DNA from 3 places in the Paenibacillus sp. TSM33 genome. Region 3 is predicted to be linked to each of the others. Evidence: predicted binding sites of a transcription regulator. Region 3 holds the regulator's gene; each other region holds the start of a gene.
The links. Region 3 encodes LexA, which represses DNA repair genes until DNA is damaged. Its sites were predicted from a motif close to CGAACATATGTTCG; they were not measured.
Positions count from the first base shown of each region.

Region 1: the regulator LexA is predicted to act here: its motif matches at 6,571-6,584, upstream of ACN6NF_RS18395 (YolD-like family protein).
Region 2: the regulator LexA is predicted to act here: its motif matches at 2,823-2,836, upstream of ACN6NF_RS15030 (YhjD family protein).

Region 1 covers NZ_JBLZXB010000017.1:1,450,738-1,458,669, forward strand. The annotation lists gene ACN6NF_RS18360 (methyl-accepting chemotaxis protein) at 1-1,140, shown strand, start outside; gene ACN6NF_RS18365 (hypothetical protein) at 1,318-1,530, opposite strand; gene ACN6NF_RS18370 (PRC-barrel domain-containing protein) at 1,541-2,062, opposite strand; gene ACN6NF_RS18375 (cysteine desulfurase family protein) at 2,197-3,348, opposite strand; gene ACN6NF_RS18380 (hypothetical protein) at 3,585-3,749, opposite strand; gene ACN6NF_RS18385 (LytTR family transcriptional regulator DNA-binding domain-containing protein) at 4,092-4,811, opposite strand; gene ACN6NF_RS18390 (accessory gene regulator ArgB-like protein) at 4,936-5,466, opposite strand; gene ACN6NF_RS18395 (YolD-like family protein) at 6,196-6,531, opposite strand; gene ACN6NF_RS18400 (DUF3862 domain-containing protein) at 6,694-7,584, shown strand; gene ACN6NF_RS18405 (hypothetical protein) at 7,611-7,883, opposite strand.
Region 2 covers NZ_JBLZXB010000017.1:656,786-664,717, reverse strand. The annotation lists gene ACN6NF_RS15040 (transglycosylase domain-containing protein) at 1-1,874, shown strand, start outside; gene ACN6NF_RS15035 (hypothetical protein) at 1,971-2,258, opposite strand; gene ACN6NF_RS15030 (YhjD family protein) at 2,373-2,774, opposite strand; gene ACN6NF_RS15025 (DMT family transporter) at 3,078-4,004, shown strand; gene ACN6NF_RS15020 (YitT family protein) at 4,427-5,131, shown strand; gene ACN6NF_RS15015 (DUF2188 domain-containing protein) at 5,321-5,509, opposite strand; gene ACN6NF_RS15010 (lipid II flippase Amj family protein) at 5,661-6,464, shown strand; gene msrA (peptide-methionine (S)-S-oxide reductase MsrA) at 6,559-7,530, opposite strand; gene ACN6NF_RS15000 (TVP38/TMEM64 family protein) at 7,710-7,932, opposite strand, start outside.
Region 3 covers NZ_JBLZXB010000017.1:321,446-329,377, reverse strand. The annotation lists gene ACN6NF_RS13355 (helix-turn-helix domain-containing protein) at 1-542, shown strand, start outside; gene ACN6NF_RS13350 (SDR family NAD(P)-dependent oxidoreductase) at 1,386-2,264, opposite strand; gene ACN6NF_RS13345 (MarR family winged helix-turn-helix transcriptional regulator) at 2,418-2,873, shown strand; gene ACN6NF_RS13340 (DUF2798 domain-containing protein) at 3,129-3,629, shown strand; gene ACN6NF_RS13335 (hypothetical protein) at 3,814-3,954, opposite strand; gene ACN6NF_RS13330 (hypothetical protein) at 3,996-4,160, opposite strand; gene lexA (transcriptional repressor LexA) at 4,583-5,209, opposite strand; gene ACN6NF_RS13320 (LysM peptidoglycan-binding domain-containing protein) at 5,399-5,767, shown strand; gene ACN6NF_RS13315 (DUF896 domain-containing protein) at 5,876-6,082, shown strand; gene ACN6NF_RS13310 (hypothetical protein) at 6,200-6,709, shown strand; gene ACN6NF_RS13305 (HAD family hydrolase) at 6,866-7,660, shown strand; gene ACN6NF_RS13300 (cupin domain-containing protein) at 7,758-7,932, opposite strand, start outside.

The sequences.
Region 1 (7,932 bases), 1.1 Mb from region 3:
CAGTTGATTATTACTGTTGCTATCATTTTAGTCGTTGCTATGCTGCTGGCGATCTGGGCGGCAAACAACTTTATCAAGCCGATTCGCAGACTCCAAACAAATGTCAAACGAATAGCTGAAGGCGATATGACCGCTCGTGTAGATATTAAGGGTAAAGATGAAATTGCCAGTCTGGGGACAGATTTTAACCTCATGTCAGACAATCTCTCTCACCTGTTGCGCAAGGTATCAGATACAGCTAGCGATGTCAGTTCCGCTTCCCATGATATGCATCAACACGCCAAAGATACTGGAACCATTGCGTCACAGATCTCCAGTGCAGTTCAGGAGCTAGCGCAAGGAGCCAGCGACCAAGCCGAGGCGGTATATTCCGGTTCTGAGAAGCTGACACACATGACAGGCTCCATCAACCAGATTGGCGAAAGTGTCAAACGGACCCAAACTGCTGTATTCGAAACAGATTCTGCCGTGCTGGCCGGGTATGAAACAGCAGAGCGTCAAGCGAAACTAGCAGCCGAATCCAGACAAACGACCACTGCGGCAGGAGAAGCGGTAGATTCGCTCACGCTGAAAACCCAGGATATTGGGCGGCTGGCCGGGGCCATCCACGATATCGCCGCACAAACAAACCTGCTGGCCCTCAATGCATCCATCGAAGCGGCACGGGCCGGGGAACACGGACGAGGTTTTGCCGTCGTCGCGGGAGAAGTGAGAAAGCTGGCAGAACAAGCTGGCAGCTCCAGTGACAGTATTATGAGTAAGCTGGAAGAAATTAAAATTGCGGGAGTACAAAGCGCAGAGGAAATGAAGAAGGCTCTTGCTGTAACTGTAGAACAGGAGCACGCTGCCATTGCAACGAGACAGGCGTTTGAGTCCATACGTGACGCTTCTCAGCACATGCTTGCCCAAATTGAGGACGTTTCTGCTGCAGCAGATCATCTGCGTGTAAATGCCGGACATATTTCAGATGTCATCTCCAGCGTTGTCGCTGTTTCTGAGCAAAGTGCAGCATCTACCGAGGAAGTAGCTTCCTCAGTACAAGAACAAGGTCATGCTATGAACAATATTGCTGACCTTTCTGCCAAACTTGATTCTCATGCAGATCTTCTATTGGAAGAGGTCAAACGCTTTAAATTGTAAAACTAGCCATCTTCACAAGAAAGGATATACAAAAGAGGGTGCCCCCAGGCCAATAGCCGTTCGGGACACCCTCTCTATTTTTTATTAAGCATGATCCAACCCACTTAGCTATATGTTAAGCAATAGGTGGAAGATCACACCTCTTCGTAAACAGCCTGTCCACTTCCCGAGTCAAGCTTAGGAAGAAGCGTGAATTTGCGGCAAGTCCTGTTGTGCCATCTCATCTCCAAAGAATAAGTCGTCCAGCGAACTGAGCGTTCCATCCTCTTCCACTTGGTAGACAGACATTTTTTCACCATTCACTTGAAGTTCGATAAAGCATCCCCAGCAATAAAATTGATGGGAGCCAATTTTTCCGATATCTTTGGAATTACAATTCGGACATCTCAATAAACTCACCCTATCCATTAACAGAATATATGGCTTTTTCCAGACGCTGCTCGCTTAACGGGGGAACCATAACAGCATTTTCCCCGATGGACATATCTTCGGTGCAGGGCAGCCATTTCCGCCCTTCAATAATATCCGATACAAAACCATCGCTGATTTCCAAGCCTATTATGTTATTGCCCATTTCCTGGTCAAAATAAACATCCGAGATGTGCCCGAGCATAAGCCCTTCCTCTGTTAGCACGGATAAATCCTTCAGTTTACCGGGTCCAGACAAGTACGTATGTTGTATATCATGGGCCTCTGTTTTACGGACGGCCTGCTGATTGCGAATCATGATCGCATCCTCACCATAAGCAACGATGTCATCCCAGGCCACCATTTTGACATGAGATGAAAAAAGCCCCTTACCTTCCAACTCGATCCCTGTAATTCGCCAATCAGCTGTCAACATAAAGTCATGTATTTTACCAATCTGCTTCCCGTTCTCGACATCGAAAACAGCAAGTCCGATCATATCTTGAAGCCTCATCTATAGGGTCCCTCCTTACTATGCAGTCCGAACGAAGGTGCGGTGCTTTTCCTACATGCCTGTCATACCTTGCTTCCGTTCATGCAATGAAATGGAAACCGCTCCTCCCTTCTTACTAAAATGCGGAGAAATCCCTAGTACCTAGTACGTAGCCGCTTCCATATGGTTTCAATTTTCTTGGCCGTGTATTCCATTTCTTCCGTAGTATTACCCAAACCGAAGCTAAACCGAATCGCTGAATTCAAAACATCTTCAGGAAGATCCATCGCCTGCAATACATGCGATAGCTCTAGAGAGCCCGAAGTACAGGCTGATCCGCTGGCCGCTGCAATTCCTTCCATATCGAGATTCATCAGCATGGTCTCTGTACCAATGGCCGGAAAGCTAATATTTAGCACATTAGGCACAAAATATTCAGGATCGCCATTAATTATAAACTCTTGGCTGCCCAGAGAGCCTTCCAACGCTTTTAGCAACGTTTGGCGAAGAGCCATATCGTGTGCTCCTCGCTCCTCTATGGAAGCATTGGCAAGAGTTGCGGCTTTAGCCAGCCCAGCAATGCCGGCGATATTTTCTGTTCCGGCACGGCGTTTCTTCTCCTGAAGTCCCCCATGCATTAGCGGCTGAATGCGTGTACCCTGACGGATATACAATGCACCCACCCCTTGCGGCCCGTTAATCTTATGGCCAGACACACTAAGCAAGTCAATCGGGAGGTTCCCGCAGTCGATTGATATATGCCCGAAGGCTTGAACTGCATCTACATGAAATATAATTCCATGCTCTCTCGCAATCTGTCCTACTTCTTGGACCGGCTGAATCACGCCTACCTCATTGTTTGCATACATCATGCTAATTAAAAAAGTATCCGGGCGAATAGCTGCCTTAATATCTGCGGGATTCACACGCCCAAAACCATTGACCGGGACATAGGTCACCTGGTATCCCGCTTTTTCCAGCTCATCGCAGGCATGAAGCACGGCGTGATGTTCAATCGCGGTTGTAATAATATGGCCGGAAGTACGACCATCTGCCGTAGCCGTCCCAAACAGGGCCAGATTATCACTCTCTGTCCCCCCGCTCGTAAATATAATTTCTTCAGGCTTGCAGCCCAAAGAGGCCGCAACGGCATCCCGCGCTGCGCTGACGGTGCGCTTGGCATCACGGCCAAAGGCATGGACGCTTGAAGCGTTGCCGAATTGGCCGGTCATGATGTCCATTATAGTCTGCGCTACCTCAGGATGCATAGGAGTCGATGCGGCATGATCCAGATAAATTCTGTTCATGTTATCCACCTCAAATGTAGAACATATATAAGTCGTTATCTACACAAGCATACAGGAAGCGATTTAAAGCCGCAAGGGTAAAGGGTTTTTGCGATTTTTGAGCGAGCTAAATCTACAAGAGAAAATAACGACATACAAGCATTTTTGCGGGTAACTTGCGGGTTATTTTTCAACTGATACAAAGCAAAAAAAGAGCAGTGAAGCCCCTGCTCTTTTCCCATTTAATTGTTCATACCTCATTCAGAAATATTATCCATTAATAATTCATACTCTTGTAGAGGTGAGATAACCCTTATTATAGCAGGTGGCTTTATATCATATACATTCATAATGATTTCTGCAAGAGCTGCTGCCGCCTGCTGGCTTAAGTTCTGTTCTGTCTCTACCTTATGTGTCTGCATTGATGTACTCCTTTGTGTTTGACTTTACTGAATAATAAATTTCTTGTATACTCACGATGATTCTTTTTCCGTGGGATCTAACTTGGCTATCCTGGCAGGGATGCCAACCCACATTAAGCGTCTCTCTTATGGGAGGCGTTTTTTTCACGCTCCTTCTCGTAACAGGGACTTTCGTTCCTGTTATTCTAAATTCTTGAATCTCTTAACCTTTTTATACCAACATCATATTATAACGTAAAGGGGAAAAATGTCGTATGATGTCGAACCCATTTGCGCCATCCTAGGGTGAATTTTTCTTGACTTTTTCCTATATGTATGATAAAAGCCCAACCAAAGGCGGGCTTAGTTAATATCTAATATTTTTTTAAGCATATCAAGTTTGCTTTTAGATATAGGGCAAGTATAATTCGTATCCTTAAATATAATTTCCGTTCCATAACTTTGCTCATCATATCCTGCTACTTTAGACAAATTAATAAGGTGACTCGGTGTAGCGGGGAACAGATAAGGAAAAACCTTCTTACACTTTTTGAAGGTCAAAATGATTGCGATGTATTCATTTTGGTTATGAAAACGGGGAACATGATAATTTTTTTTGGGGTCCCACATATCAAAAAAGCAAACATCTTTCGCAGGGTAAAGGCCAACCGAAGTCTTAGTTTCACCTATAATAAACCGCTGATCATCGGGGCGCTTTTTAGCAGCATCAATAAGGTCACTCAAAAATACAGAATTAGTCTTATTAACGCTAGTATAAGCTTGGGTACCACCAAAAAAAACTTTGCCGCCATAGTCTGCTGTTTCGTGTGCAGAAACATTTTTTAAATTAACCAAATTGCCAGAATCCAGGCTAATAAAATCGGGAAATCCGTTAACGAATTCCCCGAGAGTTGTTGGAACTGTATAATTACCGCTAGTTGTGAAAAAAAACGGTATTTCATAGTTTGATTTTGGTTTCCAATTTTCGATACTGACTAAATCACTCTCAAAAAATGAAAACCTATCTCCATAACTACCATCCGACATAATCTCAGGTGCAAAAATCTCTCTGTTGTTGTCCATAGATCAAATCATTTCTTTAGTTCTTTCGGCAGCGGTAAAGCTCCGATAATTGTTTTGCGGCTTACAGCAGCTTTGTTAGCTTCTTTAGATAAGTGTTTGGACACAAGACGCGCAATAGTCTTTTTCATGCTCTTTCACCTCCCTTCATAATCGGTAGCGGTAGGAGTAAAATAGCCTGAGCCGCGAAAGAAAGAGCAATTATAGGAGATTGAATAATAAAATTAGTGAGTACAATAGTCAGGGAAATCCATTTTAGATATGGATCTATTTTAGAAGGATTAATTTCTTCGAAGTTATTCGGCGCCACGCATAGTACGACTAATGCTGTTATGGCTGTAAGTAGTAGTGTGCCACTATGTCCTAAATCCACCAAGGGTATACTAGCAAAAAGCGCAGCTGAAAACACAGCACAAACCGTTAAAGATTTAAAATGCAGTCCTCCAGAAAACTTCCTAAGTGCAACAAATGAAAAAAAGGCAACGAGTGCACCTACCATGTGTCCTAGCATCCATCCAAATAACGCCGTAAGCACAAGACCAGAAAACCAATTAAGCTTTATACCTATTATGTAGGTTAACACCTCAACGCTTCCTGGCCCCTCTGGATCAGCTCTTTTTATTCCTAGCGCGATACGCCTCGATAGCCTTTCTAGCATCTTCCTTGTCCTCCTTTCTCGATAGAATATAGGAGAAACCGAAGGTGAATATAGACATAAGTAAAAGAACAAACGGACTGGACTGGTATAAAAGAACCTCTGCTATAAAGATGGTGACGGAGGATAAAAGAGCACTAACTGACATCCTCCTATTTTCTTCGGATAAATAATTTTCTTTCCATATAAAATCGTGCGGCGGAGTAACGATAAACGAGAAGCCGGTATAATAAATTCTAAGGATAAACGATATAGCAAAACAGATAAGGATATATGTTATTTGTAAGATGTAGACCTGATAAGTTGTGTTTTGCTGTAGTACCCCAGTCTGCAAAATACCCAGAAAGTTATAAAGATAGTAGACGCCGACTTGCAAAATCGCATATGCACTAATTCCAGCTCCTAGGATAAATGCCGCTAAATGCGTCTTAATCGACATTCCATATCTAAAAAACAATATAAATAGTATATATTGTAAAGGTAGATCCCACCTCGGAATGTCAAAAACAACACGCATAAAAAATGAAATCACAGCTATTAATATCCCAAAACCAATAATTCTTTTTTTATATGACGCCACTGGTAGCATATATATTTTAAGACTAAACACCATAACGGCTATTGCATCCAAAATACCAAGCAATATATAAATCGCATTACTTAACACCTCACACCGCCCATCTAATTAATCTACCTTAATTATATAGCGGTGTATTGGGTAATCAAGGCATTTTACGCATTTACCGAAATAATATCCTCCAGCTTAATCCAACTAAAATCATCTTCACCCCGGAACAGTTTTACCTCACGTCTAGCCGTGTTAATTGACGTAACTACACCAGTCATTACCTCATCGTCAAACGGACTAAATACGAGGAGCGTGATCGTTGTGCGTGTATTGTAAGACTCTATTAAAGCCTGCTCAATCAATTGTACCTCTTGGTCATCCAACTCCGGTTTACCGCGCCGCTGACGGTCTTTCATAAGTTTTAAGTATCCTTCTTTATGTTCGGGCAAAATGATGCGTGAACTTTCCCATAATCCATTACCCTCAAGTTTCTTTCCCATGTATGTAGCCTCCTGATGTATTATGTAACGATTATATTACGAACGTTTGTTCCTAACAAGGTATTTTATTTGCCATCTATAAAACTTTTGTACTAGAAAAATATTCCTAGGTCATATATACTATTTTTATAATAATATTACCAAATAGATAGGGGTTATGTAATGACTGCAATTGCTGTAATTGCTTTGCTGGCTTTTTTTGTGTTTTTTGTTTTGTGGGCTATAGCTTTAATAAAAAAGAATGGCAAGGCTAAGAAAATGTTTCTCTTTGGGTTAGCTACTTTCATAATATTTATTATTGGAATATCAGTCGCAGACACACAGAAACCAACCGAAACTAATTCCAAACCAGTAGCTGCTACGCCTATTAAAGAGAAAGAAGTTACTACTGAATCAGCGCAAAAGGAACAGACTGATGCTAAAAAGCCATTGATTGACACATCGCTTCCTTTTGATAAGTTTTCATCTACTCTCTTTGGAATGCCAGTTTCCAAGCAGGGAGAAACATTCGACAGTGTAAGAAATCAAGTTGTTAAATGGTCAGGTGTGGTCATTGAAGCTGGCTCAAGCAGTCTTTATGTTTACGGTAAACCAGCAGATTACAACGGCGAATCATGGTCAGATATTAGCGCCGAAAAGAAAAAACTCGGAGATGTTGTCATCGTAAAAGTTTCTGATCGTTCAGAACTAAACGGTCTGAATCAAGGGGATATTGTTTCTTTCAGTGGTGAACTCGGTTCGCGTGGCGTTAAGGGTGAATCTAATTGGAAACTATATAACGGAAAAATTGAGGGTCGTACAGTAGCAGAGCCGCAAAATTCCGGAACTATTACAAAAGCTAAATATAACAAGATTAAAAATGGAATGACTTATGAGGAAGTTGCTAAAATTATCGGTGGTCCTGGTGAGGCTCTCTCAGAGGTGGGCGAAAAGGGAGACAAATACTATACTGTAATGTATTCGTATAAAGGTGAGGGCGGACTTGGTGCAAATGCCAATTTCACATTTCAAGGTAACAAGCTACAAGCGAAAGCCCAATTTGGTCTTGAATAAAAGATGCCCCGGAGCAATCCGGGGTTTTAATATTCTGTAAAGTATCTAGTCGCATCTCCTGGTGACATAGGCCTGATCTGTCCACGCTCCCAACCCTCCAGAATTACGATATCCCGCAAAGAGGATTTATCATCCCATAGAATATAATTATCCTTCTCCAAGGACAGCAGTCCTACCTTTATATCTGTTACACTCCTACCTGTCTTGACCTCCAGCTCATTTATAGTTGGCATTCGTCGTTTCTGTGCAAAAAAGTTGTAAAGAATACGCAGTAACTTACGCTCGATGTCTGGTAACAAAGCGATCCACTCCTTTGTTACTATTATATTCAAACGCACGTTCCCATAA
Region 2 (7,932 bases), 340 kb from region 3:
ATGTAAGTGACCTACATAAGCTTCATACTGCACAAGCGGCTTATTTGGCAGGTCTTCCACAGCTGCCATCTGTTTATTCCGCTTTTGATGGTAAAGGGAATTTTGATGAAGAAGGTTTCAACAAAGCGATGGAGCGCCAACGCGTCGTGTTGGGAAGAATGTTGGAAACAGGCAAACTCACGCTGTCCGAATATAACGAGGCGCTTCAATTTGACGTGAAAGCGACTCTTGCACCACATCGCGAAAAAAGCTATAACACATTCCCTTATTTGATGCTGGAAACAGAGCGGGAGGCCGCTCAGTTGTTAGCACTCCAGCAAAATCCGAATCTCACGGCAGCCGAGATTTCTAAGCCTGAGCATGCTGAGCTTCTTCAAAATACGCGAGAAGAGTTGCAACGGTCCGGCTATCGAATTTATACAACGATAAATAAAAAAGTGTATAGCAATATGCGACAGATTGCAGCCAATCCACAAAATTTTTCTCCATACAGTAAGAAGAAGGGACTGGAACAGATTGCAGCAATCATGATTGATCATAAAACAGGGGCTATCCTAGGTATGATCGAGGGCCGGGATTTTAATACCGAGCAAATGAACTATGCAACTCAAATGACACGTCAGCCCGGTTCCGCCATGAAGCCTATTGCTGCTTATTTACCCGCTTTGGAGAAGGGTTACACTCAGCCTGCCGGTCTTATTGATGATTCACAAATTATATTGAAAGACGGACGTAAGGGTTATCATATTCCTAAAAATTATAACAGAAGGTATGAGGGGCTTATGACAGCCCGTGAAGCACTCAATCGGTCAATCAACATCCCTGCACTGAGGTTGTTTTTATATGAAGTTAAAATTCCAAACGCTTGGAATTTTGTGCGTTCTCTTGGCATTACAACGATTCAACCACAGGATGAACATGCTCAAACAGGAGTTCTAGGTGGTCTTAGTAAGGGGGTATCCGTCGAGGAACTGACCGCAGCATATGGGACAATTCCCAATATGGGCGTGTATAATGCACCTCACTTGATCAGTAAAATTACAGATGCCAACGGTAAGGTTGTATATGAATTTAAACCACAGACGAAACGTGTATATTCGCAGCAAACCGCATTTTTGATGACGGATATGCTCAAAACCGTTATATCAGACCCGAGAGGAACTGGCAAACGTCTGCAAAAAGCTTTTAGGAGCTACGGTACCATTGATATTGCAGGTAAAACGGGTACGACACAGAACTTTGGTGATGTGTGGTTTATGGGATACACACCTGACGTTACGCTAGGCGTATGGGCTGGTTATCGCCAACAGGTTAATACATTATCTCAAGAAGGTCACACCAGAGCACAGTCGGTGTGGGCGTTGATCATGAATGAGGCGGTCAAGGACCAGCCTGAGCTTTTTAAGAATAAGCATTTTATACAGCCGGAAGGAGTTGTGAAAGTTACGGTATCTAGTCTTACAGGTAAGCTGCCAGGACGCTATTCCCGCCAATCGGGTCACCTCGTGACTGACTGGTTTAACCAAAAGTACGTGCCGACCGAAGTCGGAAGAGAACAGCTTCCACGTTCTGCTAGACCAGTAGTTCCGTCCAAACCAGATATCAAGAAAGAAGATGTCCCTGAGATTAAGGTACCAGCAACAGATCAAGAGGAGGTTCCACCAGAGGAAACAGCTCCTGCTGTTCCTGACACAGATGCAGAGATCGAACCGCCTGATGAGAATAACGATGTGCCATCAACTGATACTTCGCAACCTTCTATTGAAAACGAGCCGGAGACACCTTCTGAATCAGAGAACCAGAGTGGTGCTCCAAAAACTCAGCCTAATGAGGTTATCGATCCTGAACCAACGACTGATCAATCCAACGACTAAGCAACCTGGACGATCTAGTTTAGTACACCGTTTCCAACAATATTGACAGTGACCTGCGGATGAAAACGGAACATTAGGATACTCCCCATTCCAACGCTATTCCATTACAATAGCTACCTTGATATGGGAAGTTGGATAGTCAGGCTCCCGGTACATCTGTCGGACAGAATTCTCGGTGTCTGAATAAACTTCATTGATACTTTTACCTTCATTGGTTTGAGATTCATCTACAACTTCTAGTGTTTGCTGGAGTAGGCCCTTAGGAGTAAAATCATAAGTCGATGTATTTGCCAATCTGCCATCCTTTAAGCTGTCCTGATCCCAGCAGCCTGTTGTAATTATGAGTAGAGCCAGCATTTTATGGGGCTCTGCTCTTTTTTTCATACTTTAGATTTCTCCTTATTGAGAATACGAGCCAAATTATTTGCTATGTAGCCAATGGGCTTTAAAATCTTCTCTTTGTTTAGGCAAGTAGGCAAGGCGAGATTATAAGGGGGCTTAGTCTTGAGTCAGATCAATTCCCAGATAGGATCCGAGTTTACGCCGAACTTCACTGCGGGCAAAGGAAGAAAGCATGAAAAATCGTCTTTGGTAACCTCGGCATACATACAAAACCTCTACGCCTTCATGATTTCGGATTTCGCTGTATATTTTCACTCCCTGTCTTTTCATTCGGTCTTTTGTTTCTGCTAATTGAACAGTTACGCGTTGTTGCACTCCAGTCAGGCTACGGATATACAAATCGGGCATTTTGAGAGGAGAGATATTCATAATACGAATGTCTCGTTCCAGCACATCCAGTACAAGTGTTAGAAGTACACACATTTTGATCAGTCCTGCGTCTTCTTCAGAAGGCAGAGGAGCTGTATGCTTGTTAGCAAGTACCTTTTTGTTTGTCATAAATATCTCCTTTACGCGGAGTGAAAGTACAATATATAATAAGTATATAGAACATATGTTCTTGATATACCTCATCATAGGGATTTTTCTGTTGCCAAAGCAATCATCAATTATTGGAAAAGTGGCAGGAAGTCTTAATTCCATGTGCCATTGTGGTAAAGATTCTTTCGTATATGACCGATGACAGTCAAACAAAATTTGTGTTAAGCTAATGGATAAAAAACTTACATAGAAGGGATAGCGTTCTGATAGCGGTCGTTTTCTACTTTTAACTTAAGAAAGTCGAGAAAGAAGGTTTACATATTGTCACGTTCGTTATATGCAGCTTTATTATTGTTGAGCCTTATTTGGGGCGGTTCCTTTATGTTTATTAAGGTATTATTGCTACATCAAGTAGGACCGTGGACTATTGTATTTCTGCGATCCAGCTTTGGTCTTATTTTTATCGTCTTATTAATGCTTCTTATGCGCAGGCCGTTTAAAATCAAAAGCATCCCGTGGAAATCGGTTATTCTGGTAGCATGTGTCAACATGGTTTTACCATGGACATTGATTGGTTTTAGTGAGACCAGAATAGCTAGCAGCATGGCTTCTGTATTGAATGCCACCACACCAATATGGACTATGTTAGTGGGGCTTGCCTTCTTCGGGGCTATATTTCATCGCCTGCAGTGGTTAGGAATGGGTCTAGCATTTATAGGAATTATTATTTTATTGGGTATTAATCCTGCCTCTATTATTTCTGTTGATCCTGTAGGTTTTGGATGTATGCTACTTGCGACTCTCTGCTACGGATTTGGAACACAGCTCTCCAAACGTTTTCTCTCCAATCTTTCCATGTATCAGGCTACCTTTGCGACACTGTTTGGTGCGGCAGCAGTGGGTGGTATTATGATGGCAATTGTAGAGAAACCAGACTTGTCGATCATTTCTGTTCCAGGAGTATTAGGTTCTCTAATAGGACTAGGAGTTTTGGGGTCAGGGGTAGCATATATCTTGTTCAACTATATGATTTTGCGAGGGAGTGCGGAATTCGCTTCTTCGGTAACGTATTTTGTACCAGTGAGTGCCATCGTATGGGGCTTTTTACTTCTGAATGAGCATATCGGCTGGAACGTGCTGACCGGACTGGTTCTTATACTCGGGGGTGTATTTATGGCCAATCAGCGCAGAACAGCTAAACTAAGGGTAATAGCTCCAAGTGAAAATAAAACACACTCAGGTCATTAAGTGTGTATTCGCCAAACCTTTGGTATAATGCGTCAACTCGCACATACAATAAAGCATGCTCACACATAAAATAAAATATGATGCAGCAAAAAAAGCAAGCTGTTTAGCAGGTGACAAGGTGTGGTATAATAAATTATAGAATTATATGCACCACAGAAATGTCGGAGTTTTTATTCCACAAAAGAAAGGATCAGGATACCATGTGTCCCCGAAGGATACTTCCCCAAAGGACGATTTGGAAACGATTTGATCTGTCTTATACTTAGCTTTTCCGCGGAGTAACGTCAAGTTGCGAAAGCCAACTCTGCGGAAGAGGGGATTGTACATGCGAAGGACCAAGTCCTCCAGGCACATCTTATCCGGTTGCTTCCGTAAGAGTGGGTTCATCCACATCAAACTTACGAGAAACCGAGGGAGCCTGTATGAGGAAAACTTACGAATCTATCGTGAACAATGGAGCACTGAGACAGATTGCTGTCATGTTGCTCGGAACATGCATTTTAGCTTTTACGTACTATCACATTAATGCCCAGAATCATTTGTCAGAGGGCGGATTTGCAGGGTTAGCTCTGCTGGGTCATTATGCGTTTGGCATATCTCCAGCATGGAGTATGCTGATGCTGGATGTTCCCGTCATATTGCTAGCATGGGTACTGAAAGGCAAAAGATTTATGGTGTTAGCATTAATCGGAGCCGTCGCCTTTTCACTGTTTTATGCAGGATTTGAGAAATACTCGACTTTGGTTATAGACCTGCATGGAAATCTGCTAATAGCAGCTCTACTTTGTGGGGTGCTCACAGGTTTAGGAGCCGGAATCGTACTGCGATTCGGTGGAGCAACCGGGGGCGATGATATTTTGTCTCTGCTGATCAGCGAGTGGCGCGGATGGAAAATCGGCAACGTGTTTATCGTCAGTGACATTATCGTACTGGGATTATCGCTGTTGTATCTGCCTGTGAAGGAAACAATGTTTACAATACTGGCTGTGTGGCTTGCCGGAAAAATAATTACATGGACGACCACGTTCCAATTGTACCGACCTGTGAAAAAGGTACTACCAGCGGCTATTCCCGCTAAAAAGGTAGTTGCCAAAACAGTGCCGGTCGTCCACAGCCTTCGTCAATAAGGAAAGGGTGTTACGTCAGGAGAGAAATCTTCTTACGTAACACCCTTTCGCTGTATTCAGCTTCATCTCCCTCTTCTTTGATCGCTCGGCAATTCACATTCAGCAACACATGAATGACTCTTTAGAATTAGAAAAAGCAAAATTCTGGTCATATCCATTGTAACTTGAATGCTGTTTTTTATATTTTTTCTACTTCTTATCTTGTTCGGCTGGATGATTATCGTTCCATTCCTCAGCTTGAGCGGTGGCAATCGCAATAGCACGCCCTTCTTCATAGCCTTCGCGGAGTAGAGCGTTAGCGATATCAACGGCTTTTTCTCGCACACGAGGTTCCAGATTTTTCATGGATGGCGGGTAATCATGTTTGTTCCAAGGCATCGTTGCACACTCCTTTTTAGCAGGTGATGTATTATGTATTAACCGTTGTTGGCTTAGACAAACAAAATTAAAGTAATGAAGATATTGTAAAATTTATCTTAAGAAAAAGCGTATAATGGTGTGCAGAATACCAGAAAAAGGAGTGAACCATTTGCTTGCCTGGGGTTTCGTTTTTTTACTAACCATCATCATTCATACGACCGATAGCTTGTCCTATGCTCTTCGGCTTGGTGGTTTGCGAGCACGTCGGATTGGATTGGCCCTAACTGTGGCTGGAATGCTGCTGTTGGTTTCACGCACCTCCAATATGGCACAGGGACCTTTACTGGGAGGGATGGTCGATCAGGCTAAAGAGGCAGCACAATTGGGCAGAACGGATATGAGACTGGAACTGTATATGCACGGGGTACTGCTGGCCGCCACCGTTGGAACTATGCTTGCTATATTACTGTATCCAACAGTGGTGCGCATGTCAGCCAGATGGATTGTGCATTTGGAGCATACTGGATCTATTCCGGCTTTAATACGCCATTTAATAAAGCGAAGTCGCTGGAAGCATGCAGGCTACTACATAAAGCGCCCTAGCTGGTCCATGCTTACCTCCCTGATCAGTGGAGTGATTCCCAAGCGTCTAATTATTTTAAATCTTGCCGTTACTGCAATTTATACAACCGGAGTGGTATCTGCCTTGTATGCGTCATTCCTATGGCCCGCTCAAGGTACGGCAATGTCAATGTCGTCAGGCTTAATCAATGGCGTCGCAACGGTATTGTTGACCTTGTTAATTGATCCAAGATTGGCGGTGTTGTCAGAAAAAACGCTACGAGGAGAGCTGCCCCTAATCCAGATGAACAGCGTGTACGGTTGGATGATCATCTCGCGTTTGGCAGGAACTTTATTAGCTCAGCTATTGCTGGTACCGCTAGCCATTTGGCTTGGGTGGGTGATGAGCTAGATCAGTAAAGATGTGCTGCCATATCAAAAAAAGCTGATCCGTGACCATCTAATAAAGATAGATTACGGGTCAGCCCCAATGATTTTACGGCTGCTTACTTTTTAAATAATGACTTATATGCTCCATATCCTTCACGCACCAAGTCTTCCTGAGGCACAAAACGAAGCGCGGCAGAATTGATGCAATAACGCAGACCGTCTGGACCTGGACCATCATCGAATACGTGCCCTAAATGGGAGTCTGCTTCGCGACTTCGCACCTCGGTACGGATCATGAAATGGCTGAGATCGGTCTTTTCTTTGACATTGTAACTGCGCAACGGACGGGTAAAGCTAGGCCAGCCACAACCCGCATCATATTTGTCCAGTGAACTAAACAAAGGCTCTCCTGATACGATATCCACGTAAATACCCTCAGCTTCATGATTCCAAAACTCATTTTGAAATGGACGCTCGGTCGCGTTATTTTGTGTTACTTCGTATTGAATAGGCGTCAGCCGATCTTTAAGATCAGATTTATCAATCTTGGCGGACCAATTTTGCTCAATAAAATCTTCACGTCCCGAGCCTTTGCGGTAGCGTTTGTAGTGAGCGGGGTTCTTCTTATGATAGTCCTGATGATATTCTTCTGCTTCATAAAAAGTTGCCGCAGGCAGAATAGATGTTGCAATGGGCTTGTCAAAGCGGCCACTTTGAGCCAGAGCTTCTTTGGAAGCCTCTGCCTTGATGCGTTGTTCATCATTATGATAGAAAATAGCCGTTTGGTAGGATGAACCTCTATCGTGGAACTGTCCACCTTCATCCGTTGGATCAATCTGTTGCCAAAATAGCTCCAACAGTTTTTCATACGGGAACACTTGGGGGTCAAATGTAATCTGTACGGCTTCCACATGTCCCGTTGTTTCAGAGCATACCTCTTCATAGGTAGGATTTTCGGTGTGTCCTCCTGTATATCCAGATCTAACCTTCAAAATACCGGGCATTTCCTCAAAAGGGGAGACCATGCACCAGAAGCAGCCACCCGCAAAAGTTGCCTTTTCTACCGTGTTTGGATTGTTGGTGCTCATATTTATCACTCCAATCTGAGAATGTTTAATTAGTTGTTATTTAAATAGCTTACAATTAAATTATATACATGATTTTTGCAAAATCCAACGAAACATTAGAAAGTACTCAGCTGCGTAGCTTAGTGTGTCCCAAAAACTGCATTGAGACATTCTACAGAACCGATACAAACTCACTGGTATTATGTTTTGTTGACGCGCCTAACTTTTTTTCGGTAAAAGATAAACCCGCCACCTACCATTGCAGTATATAGCAGTAAAATAAGCAAACCCGTGATTGGATGCTCTGCAAAGGTGCCACCAGCATAAGCATACACTGCAATTGCGGGAAGCTTGCCGATCGCTGTACCTAGCATAAAGCTCCAGAACGGAAACCCCGCTACTCCGGCATATACATTTACAGCT
Region 3 (7,932 bases):
CCCAATACTGGATTAGTTTGTTTCAGCATTGGGCAGAAGGTAACACTTATGTTAATAAACTTATGTCCGGAGATACTAGTGTGCTGCTAGACTATGTTGAATATATAGGAACAACCTCCAATGAAAGTGAGAAGCTCTCAAAGTTGTTGAACATTATAATAGTAGCTAACCGATACTATTTGGATGTAGATGGTGTACTTACAAGGTTTAAAATAGACATTGATGCCTCTACTCAACTCTCGACATCTACTGATATGTACACCCAACAAGTGGTACCTGACTATATTGCATTGTTTTGTTATGAAATGGCCTATTATAATTTAAATAGGAAGAAGTACAGTGATGGTTTTAAACAATTATTATGTGCAATGGTAAAAGCACATATACTAAACAATGAAACATATTTTATAAACTGTACAGGTCTCTTTGCACATTTCCAAGCATATGCGTCTTTAGAGATCAAAGAAGAGTATTTCAAACTATTAGAAAAGGTGTGGTTAGACAATGTTGAAAAAAATGGCACTATTAATCGTTGCGAGTAGCTTTTTATTTTTTCCTGTCCTGACGCAACAAATTCAGATCCTTGTACAAATTGGAGGTGCTTAAGCACAAAGCTCTGCTAACCTTATGGTTGGTAGAGCTTTTTGATTAAAGGAATTGTTACACTATGCCCCGAATGAGTCACTACTTCAATGACCTAAATATACTGATGCTTGATAATCCAAGATGTTGCTAGTCATGATTGCTGCTTTTCTAATGTTTGCTACAAGCGTTTCAGCTTCCAGCTATGTAACCACAACTAAGTGGAAAAACGAAACCTACGCCCAAAGTGACATCATTCATACAAATGGCGGAAAAGTTAGATTACGTGGTGGTTATACTGGTTCGGGTAAAGCTACAATAATGTTTATGTACTCTGTTGATGGCACATCTAGGTAATTACTGGAGATGAAACTGCAGAACCATACGGGGAGAATAGACAACAAAAAATAGATTACTTTAGAGAAATATAATATATTATATGAAATGACAAGACTGACACAAGGCATATCGCAATAACAGTGAGCTGGGGTCGTGACCCAAAAATATTACACCGTCTGGAGTGTGAATGGTACAATATGGAACTCTGAGCCTCAGATTAATCTGAGGCTTATTTTTATGTGGACCAATTTACGAACTTATCAGAGTCACTGATAACGTGTGAACTATCAACGTTATAGAGAACGAAATCCACAAAGTTGAATGGGTTGGTGGCTGCTTTTGGTGACTCATTCCGTTCAAGGATTTAGCAAATGATTGAAGATATGCGTGTATGTAGTGCGGTCTGATGTTATTGATGGTTAATGTTTCATTCATTGCGGTCTTATCCCTTCACCAATCATTTCTTATGGAAGGAATCCTTTCCGTTCCAGCAAATCCTCTGTGGCCTTCCACAGTTTTTGCTGCATCTTGGGATCTCCTCCAGGTGAGACTGGTTTAAGAGATTTCCCGGTTCCAACGTTAAAGTATCCACCAGTTTTGTGATGGTATTCCGGCTCTACAATTAATCGGGTAATGATATCTGCTCCTCTTCGTGGATCTCCAAGACGGAGGACTTTCAATAATCGTTCTAATAGGGGGGCAAACCAAAGTTCTCGTCCCAATCCGGTAACATTGAATCCTGGGTTTAGTGCATTTACGCTGATTCCCGTATCCGACCATCGTCTTGCCAGTTCAGCAGTGAACATAATATTCAATAATTTGGTTTTTCCATAGATGGGCGATGAGCCACGAGCGGTAAAGGCAGTTGTATCCGTTAAGTCCTCGGGAAGCTGCAAAACTCCATGACGGCGTGAAGCTTCGGAGGCAACATTGACAACTCTGGCCTTGTCTACGTTCTGCAGACATGGTTTTAGTGTATGTGTTAACAGCCACGGCGATAAATAATTTATGGCAATCATTTCAGGAAACCCCTCGGGAGTGACGCGTTGCTCAAAAGCATGAATTCCTGCATTGTTTAACAGCACATCAATATAAGGGTACGCGGCGGCTATCTCACCCCCGACCCGTTTAACATCCTTCAGTACCGATAAATCTCCATAAAAAAAGTCAACCTTCGCTGATGGGCTAACCAGCTCAATCTGTTTTCTTGTAGCTTCAGCACGTTCCTTACTCCTGGCAGTCAAAACAAGATCAAAGCAGCCGCGTTTTCCCAATTCTACTGCGACTAGCTGTCCAAGACCACTGGTGGCACCTGTTATGACAACAGTAGTATTTTTAGACATCGTCATTTCTCCTTCATGTGTTACAATTTTATTGGAGTAGCTAATCCGGTGAGTTAGCACATTTGATTGACATATGCCCACTATAATGATTTAGTTGATATATGTCAACTAAATTGAGTTGTGGTTTTTTGATCGAGAGAAAGGTGATTGAGGATGAAATATAAGGAAGTTAAAATTGAACCAAGGGAGAAATTGGAAATTGAGTTGGGCGAGCAGCTTAACGCACTTATCAGTGCTTCACACGCCCTGAATGTCAGAGCTGCTGCGAAATTTGACTCCTCCTTACAACCTGCCGCCTTCCACATTGTTCGTTGGCTGTATTCTTATGGCCCGACTAATGCCGCCACTTTAGCGGAATCAACTGCGATGGATCGAAGTTCAGTGAGTCGTCTTGTCAAACAGCTCCAGTCTTTGGGGTATCTGAACAGAGAGGCTTCCCAAAGTGATGGACGGGGAGTTGTATTGTCTCTTACCGAGCATGGACAGCAAAAATTAATTGATGCGCTTAAGGAGAAAGAGAACGTTTTCTATGAACGAATTTCGGACTGGAAAGATGCGGAGCTTCATAATTTTATCCAAATGCTCAAGCAATTTAATGGACTTAATTAGAATTCAAAGAGTGGGCTAAAGCAGGATCAGCTATAATCAATTATTAGAAAATTATTGATGTGTAGTGTAATTGAATAGTCTAAATAAACGAAATCCCCGACGACCAGCTAAGGTAATGGGGATTTTTCTGTTGTTATTTCAATGTCAGCTCAAAAGAATGATATGTTCCCAACGATATGTTCATAAAAAGTTCACTTACATGAAACTATTGTTACAGCTAAAATAATCACATCCAAAAATGAAAGGTTGAATTAAATGCCAACAACTAAAAAGGAAAGCTTTTACTTCGGGGTTATTATGTGTTTCGGAATGGTCATTATTATGACCTTCTATAATCTTTTGATTAACGGATTGATTGGAAAAATTAGCTCGATTACCATTGCTGTTGAATTTCTAATTGGATTTATTATAGCGCTCGTATTAGATTTATATATCGTGGGTCCTATAGCAAAAAAAGTTGCTTTAAGTCTACCTTTTGATAAATCTAAAAAAATATTTTTAGTTATCACGATTTCAACATGCATGGTGATCGGAATGGCCTGTTCTATGTCTTTCTACGGTTTATTAACTTCAATTCTGAGTCATGGTATTGGCGCTCATTCATTATTTGAAGCATACATAGAAATTTTTATAAAGAACTTTCTTGTGGCCTATCCATTACAATTATTAATTATGGGTCCAGCTGTTCGAGCCTTGTTTATAAAATTTATAAAGAAAAGCGGGCAAGTGGGACCTTATAAAAAAGTGTTAAATTAAATAATAGAGCAAATCTATTACAGCGGTGTTAAGCTAATGAATGATGTACACCCAGAAATGCTTAAGTTATGAAAAGCTGATACAAGTGTGAGGAAGCTATAACTGGCGGATTGGTAGTTTGGTGTATCATTTAACACAAAAAAAGCAGGAAGAATTCTTCCTGCTTTTTGCTTGAAAATAATTATTAACGTCTGCGTTGTCTATCATTCACGCTAAACAGATTAACAGCCAGTGCGTTACCTCTTGCGCGCGCATTGGCTCTTTGATTGGAACGGATGTTTAATCTTCTTCTTCTCAATTCACGGTTGCAGTGTCTTCTGCTCATAATATCACCTCCCTTCAAAGAAATGAAGGTATGGTTAAATCTTAATGATGTTTATGCTTACGCTTGGAAATTTTGATATTTAATGCGTTAGTTGCGAGTGCATTTCCGCTTCCTGTTTTAGCAGCTGCGGCTTGAAAGACTTTAACGACCAGATATCTGTTTTTCCCGATGCGATGCTTATACGTTTTAACTCTATTTCTGATCATCTGCATATCTCCTTTGCTTTAGGTCTGCTATATACATATGTCAATTGTGCTAGTAATGTATCAGCATAAATCTACTAAAGATAAAAAGAAGCTAGTACCTATGTTCCTAAACGTTTAACAAAAAAAAGCTCATGCTAGCCTGCGTTTGACTTCCCGACTTTACGTTATAGGGGAAGGCTACAGTAGGTCACATGAGTTCAATTTCCATTTGTTTAGCTAATAAAAGTAAACAATTCAAGATCAGAGGGGGTACTATCTCGGATAATGGGGCGGATATGATAGTAGAGACAATATAGGTTGCTGAAAAGGAAAAGATAGTTGGAGACACACACCTAGTAAACATAAGAACAATATAAAACCGGCTCGCCTAGGCGGCCGGTTTTATATTAGCGGTAGTATAACGGGGAAGAAAGCACGATAAATCAGTGGAAGTCCCGGAAGAGTCCAACAACCTTGCCCAATATGCTGACGTGTGTCAGTCGAAGCGGTTCAAAGGCTGGATTTTCAGGTTGAAGCCGGATATGATCTTTTTCTTTGTAAAAGGTTTTAACCGTAGCCTCGTCTTCATCTGTCATAGCTACTACAATGTCTCCGTTATCAGCGGTCTGCTGCTGACGTACGATTACATAGTCTCCGTTAGCAATACCAGCTTCAATCATGCTTTCGCCTACAACAGATAACATGAATATTTTATCCTCACCAACAAAGTGTTGGGGAAGAGGAAAGTAATCTTCAATATTTTCTGTCGCCGTAATAGGAAGACCAGCGGTTACTTTGCCGACGACGGGAACACGACTAATGGAGTAATTAATCAAGTTGCTGTTATCCGATTCGTCTTGACCGAGTAATTCAATAGCCCGTGGTTTCGTAGGATCGCGGCGAATGAGTCCTTTTTTCTCCAAACGATCCAAATGACCATGAACCGTAGAACTGGAGGCCAATCCGACTGCCTCGCCTATTTCGCGCACAGAAGGGGGGTATCCCTTTAGACGCACTTCATTGCGGATAAATTCAAGAATGGCCTGCTGGCGGCTCGAAATCTTAGACATACCGTATCAACCCCATTTAGTAACGTTTGGGAAAATTATAGCATAGAACCTCCGTTCGTACAAACATAAGTTCTAAATAATCCCTAAAAAAATTCACGAACTTTTGTTCTCTTTTCTATTGAACAAAACAAACGTTCGTGTTATATTGTGAAAAACATAAGAACAAACGTTTGGAGGACGCAGCCAATTATGAAATATAGCACTTATCAAAGTATTTTCCCGATGAGTTTAGAGAATTTACAGGAGAGCCGAAAAGAGGGTAAGGTGCGTTTGCTACAGGTTATTACCAATACTCTTTTAGTCAAGCTTCTTATTCTAGTAATTATCGTTTGGGTTGCAGGGGCAGGTGTACTTACGGTTTTCGCAGCACCTTCTGTTTCTAATGAAGAAGTGATTAAGCTGACTGTACAACCTGGAGATACATTATGGCAGATTGCCGTGAATCATAAACCGGAACGAATGGATACACGGGTATATATTGAAGGAATTGTGCGTATTAACGGTTTGGAGGATCGGGGAGTGCAGGCAGGTCAGGTACTTAAGCTCCCACCCTTCTGAACGATAAGGCTATAGAGCTTGTCAGGGAGCACAATGCGGGAGCCTTGACAAGCTCTTTTCTACATGTCAAAGTGTATTATATCTTTGCTTTTATGGAGGGGACACAATTTGGATATAGACAGCTTGGTACAGCGCATTAATGAATTAGCGCGCAAAGCAAAAGCCGAAGGATTGACGGAAGAGGAAACCACGGAGCGCGCTAACCTTCGGGAAATTTATTTAGGCAACATTCGCCGTAATTTTCGGCAGCAGCTCGAAACCATTGAATTTGTAGACGATGATACGCCGAAGGGAAATGGCGGGCTGAAGCATTAATGTCGCTAAAGCCTGCATTATTTGCCTTTTGTTTTTAGGTATCTTTCTTGGTATCTATATAGATCAGCTTTAGGGCAATTGTTTTAATGTAATATTTATTGGGAAGGGAATTGAGAAATGGCCCGATCATTTGAAAGAAAAGTACGCAAAAACACAGCGCATTTAAATAAAACGCGCAAGAAACAAGGCATTCAAACCATTAACGGCGCAGGTTCAGCAATGGACATTTTCCGTGGCCGTAATATTACTGTGCCAATCATGCTGGCTGGTCTTGCTGTATTGTACATGCTTATGAGTTACTTTTTGACGAAGACTGGCATGCGGGGAATGGACTGGCTCGTATTTGGCTTGTACTTGATGCTGGCTGTGATCTTCTTCATTCGCCGTCCTTATTTAAAAGTGGGAAAAGATACCCTTTATATGTTAAAAGGTGGCAGAGAACGGCCGATGACGGCAGGGGACATGAAAGCCATCAAAATTGAAAAGGGTTACGTTACCGTTGAAAGAAAAGGGAAGGGCGGTAATTTTATTTTCACAAAATCACTAGGACGCTATGATACAGATGCCATCGCAGAGCGCCTTGAAAAGTTTGCACTATCCAATCAGATACAGGTAGATAAGAAATAACCGATTTAGCCTGTAGCTCAGTAAGAAGGCCGTATGATGTTATTTTTTCATATAACATGGTGCGGCCACTTGCTTAATATGGGCACACATAACGATCTGATTCCTGACCAAACAGACAAGCTTACATATACAGTGGAAAGAGAGTGGATAATTCATATGACGATTCAGGCGATAATGTTTGATCTTGATGATACCCTTCTGTGGGATGAACGTAGTGTAGAAGAGGCTTTTGATGCAGCGTGTCAAACAGGCTCCCGAGAAGCAGGCGCTGATCCGAAAAAGTTGGAAGAAGCCGTACGCAAGGAAGCGCGTGCTTTGTATGAGTCCTATGAAACCTTTAGTTTTACTCAAATGATTGGCATTAATCCGTTTGAAGGACTGTGGGCGAATTTTACAGCAGGTGAGCAACCTGAATTCCGCCAATTGGAACAGTTGGCTCCTGTTTATCGTAAAGAATCCTGGCGCAGAGGGCTTCAGCAACTGGGGATAGATAATGAGGAGTTGGCGGAAAAGCTAGCTGCCCAATTTGCTTCGGAAAGACGTGCACGTCCACATGTATATGAAGAAACGTTTGAGATTCTGGAACAATTGAAGGAGCAATACAAGCTGTTATTGCTGACAAATGGTTCCCCTGATCTACAACAGGAGAAGCTGGATGGAGTTCCTCAATTGGCTCCTTTTTTTGATCATGTTGTCATTTCAGGTTCTTTTGGTCGGGGCAAGCCTGATCCTTCTATATTCCAGCATGCTTTGGGACTTCTAGGAATTGAACCTGAACAAGCTTTAATGGTAGGAGATAAATTGACGACTGATATTCAAGGAGCTTTGGGAGCAGGTGTACATTCCGTGTGGGTAAATCGGAACGATAAAATCAATACTACAGAGATCAAGCCAAAGTTCCAAATCAAACATTTGTCTGAGTTGCATGGAATTATTCAATCTTTAAAGTAAGAAATCTACAGTCTTCTAAACAAGTATCAAGAAAACTCCCTTCGCTCGATATGCTACAGAGCAGAGGGAGTTTTCTTATGGACACAATACATCGTAATTATGCTGTAGTGAATGTTGGATCTTCGAACGGTTCGGCAATCCAGCCATTTTCTTCGATGAACAAGCGAACTGCGACGATCTTTTGATTTTCCATTAAAGTGAAGAAGTGAGGAGTATTTTCAGGAACGGAAATAACGTCACCTGGTGAAAGCTCTACATTAAAATAGCCGATC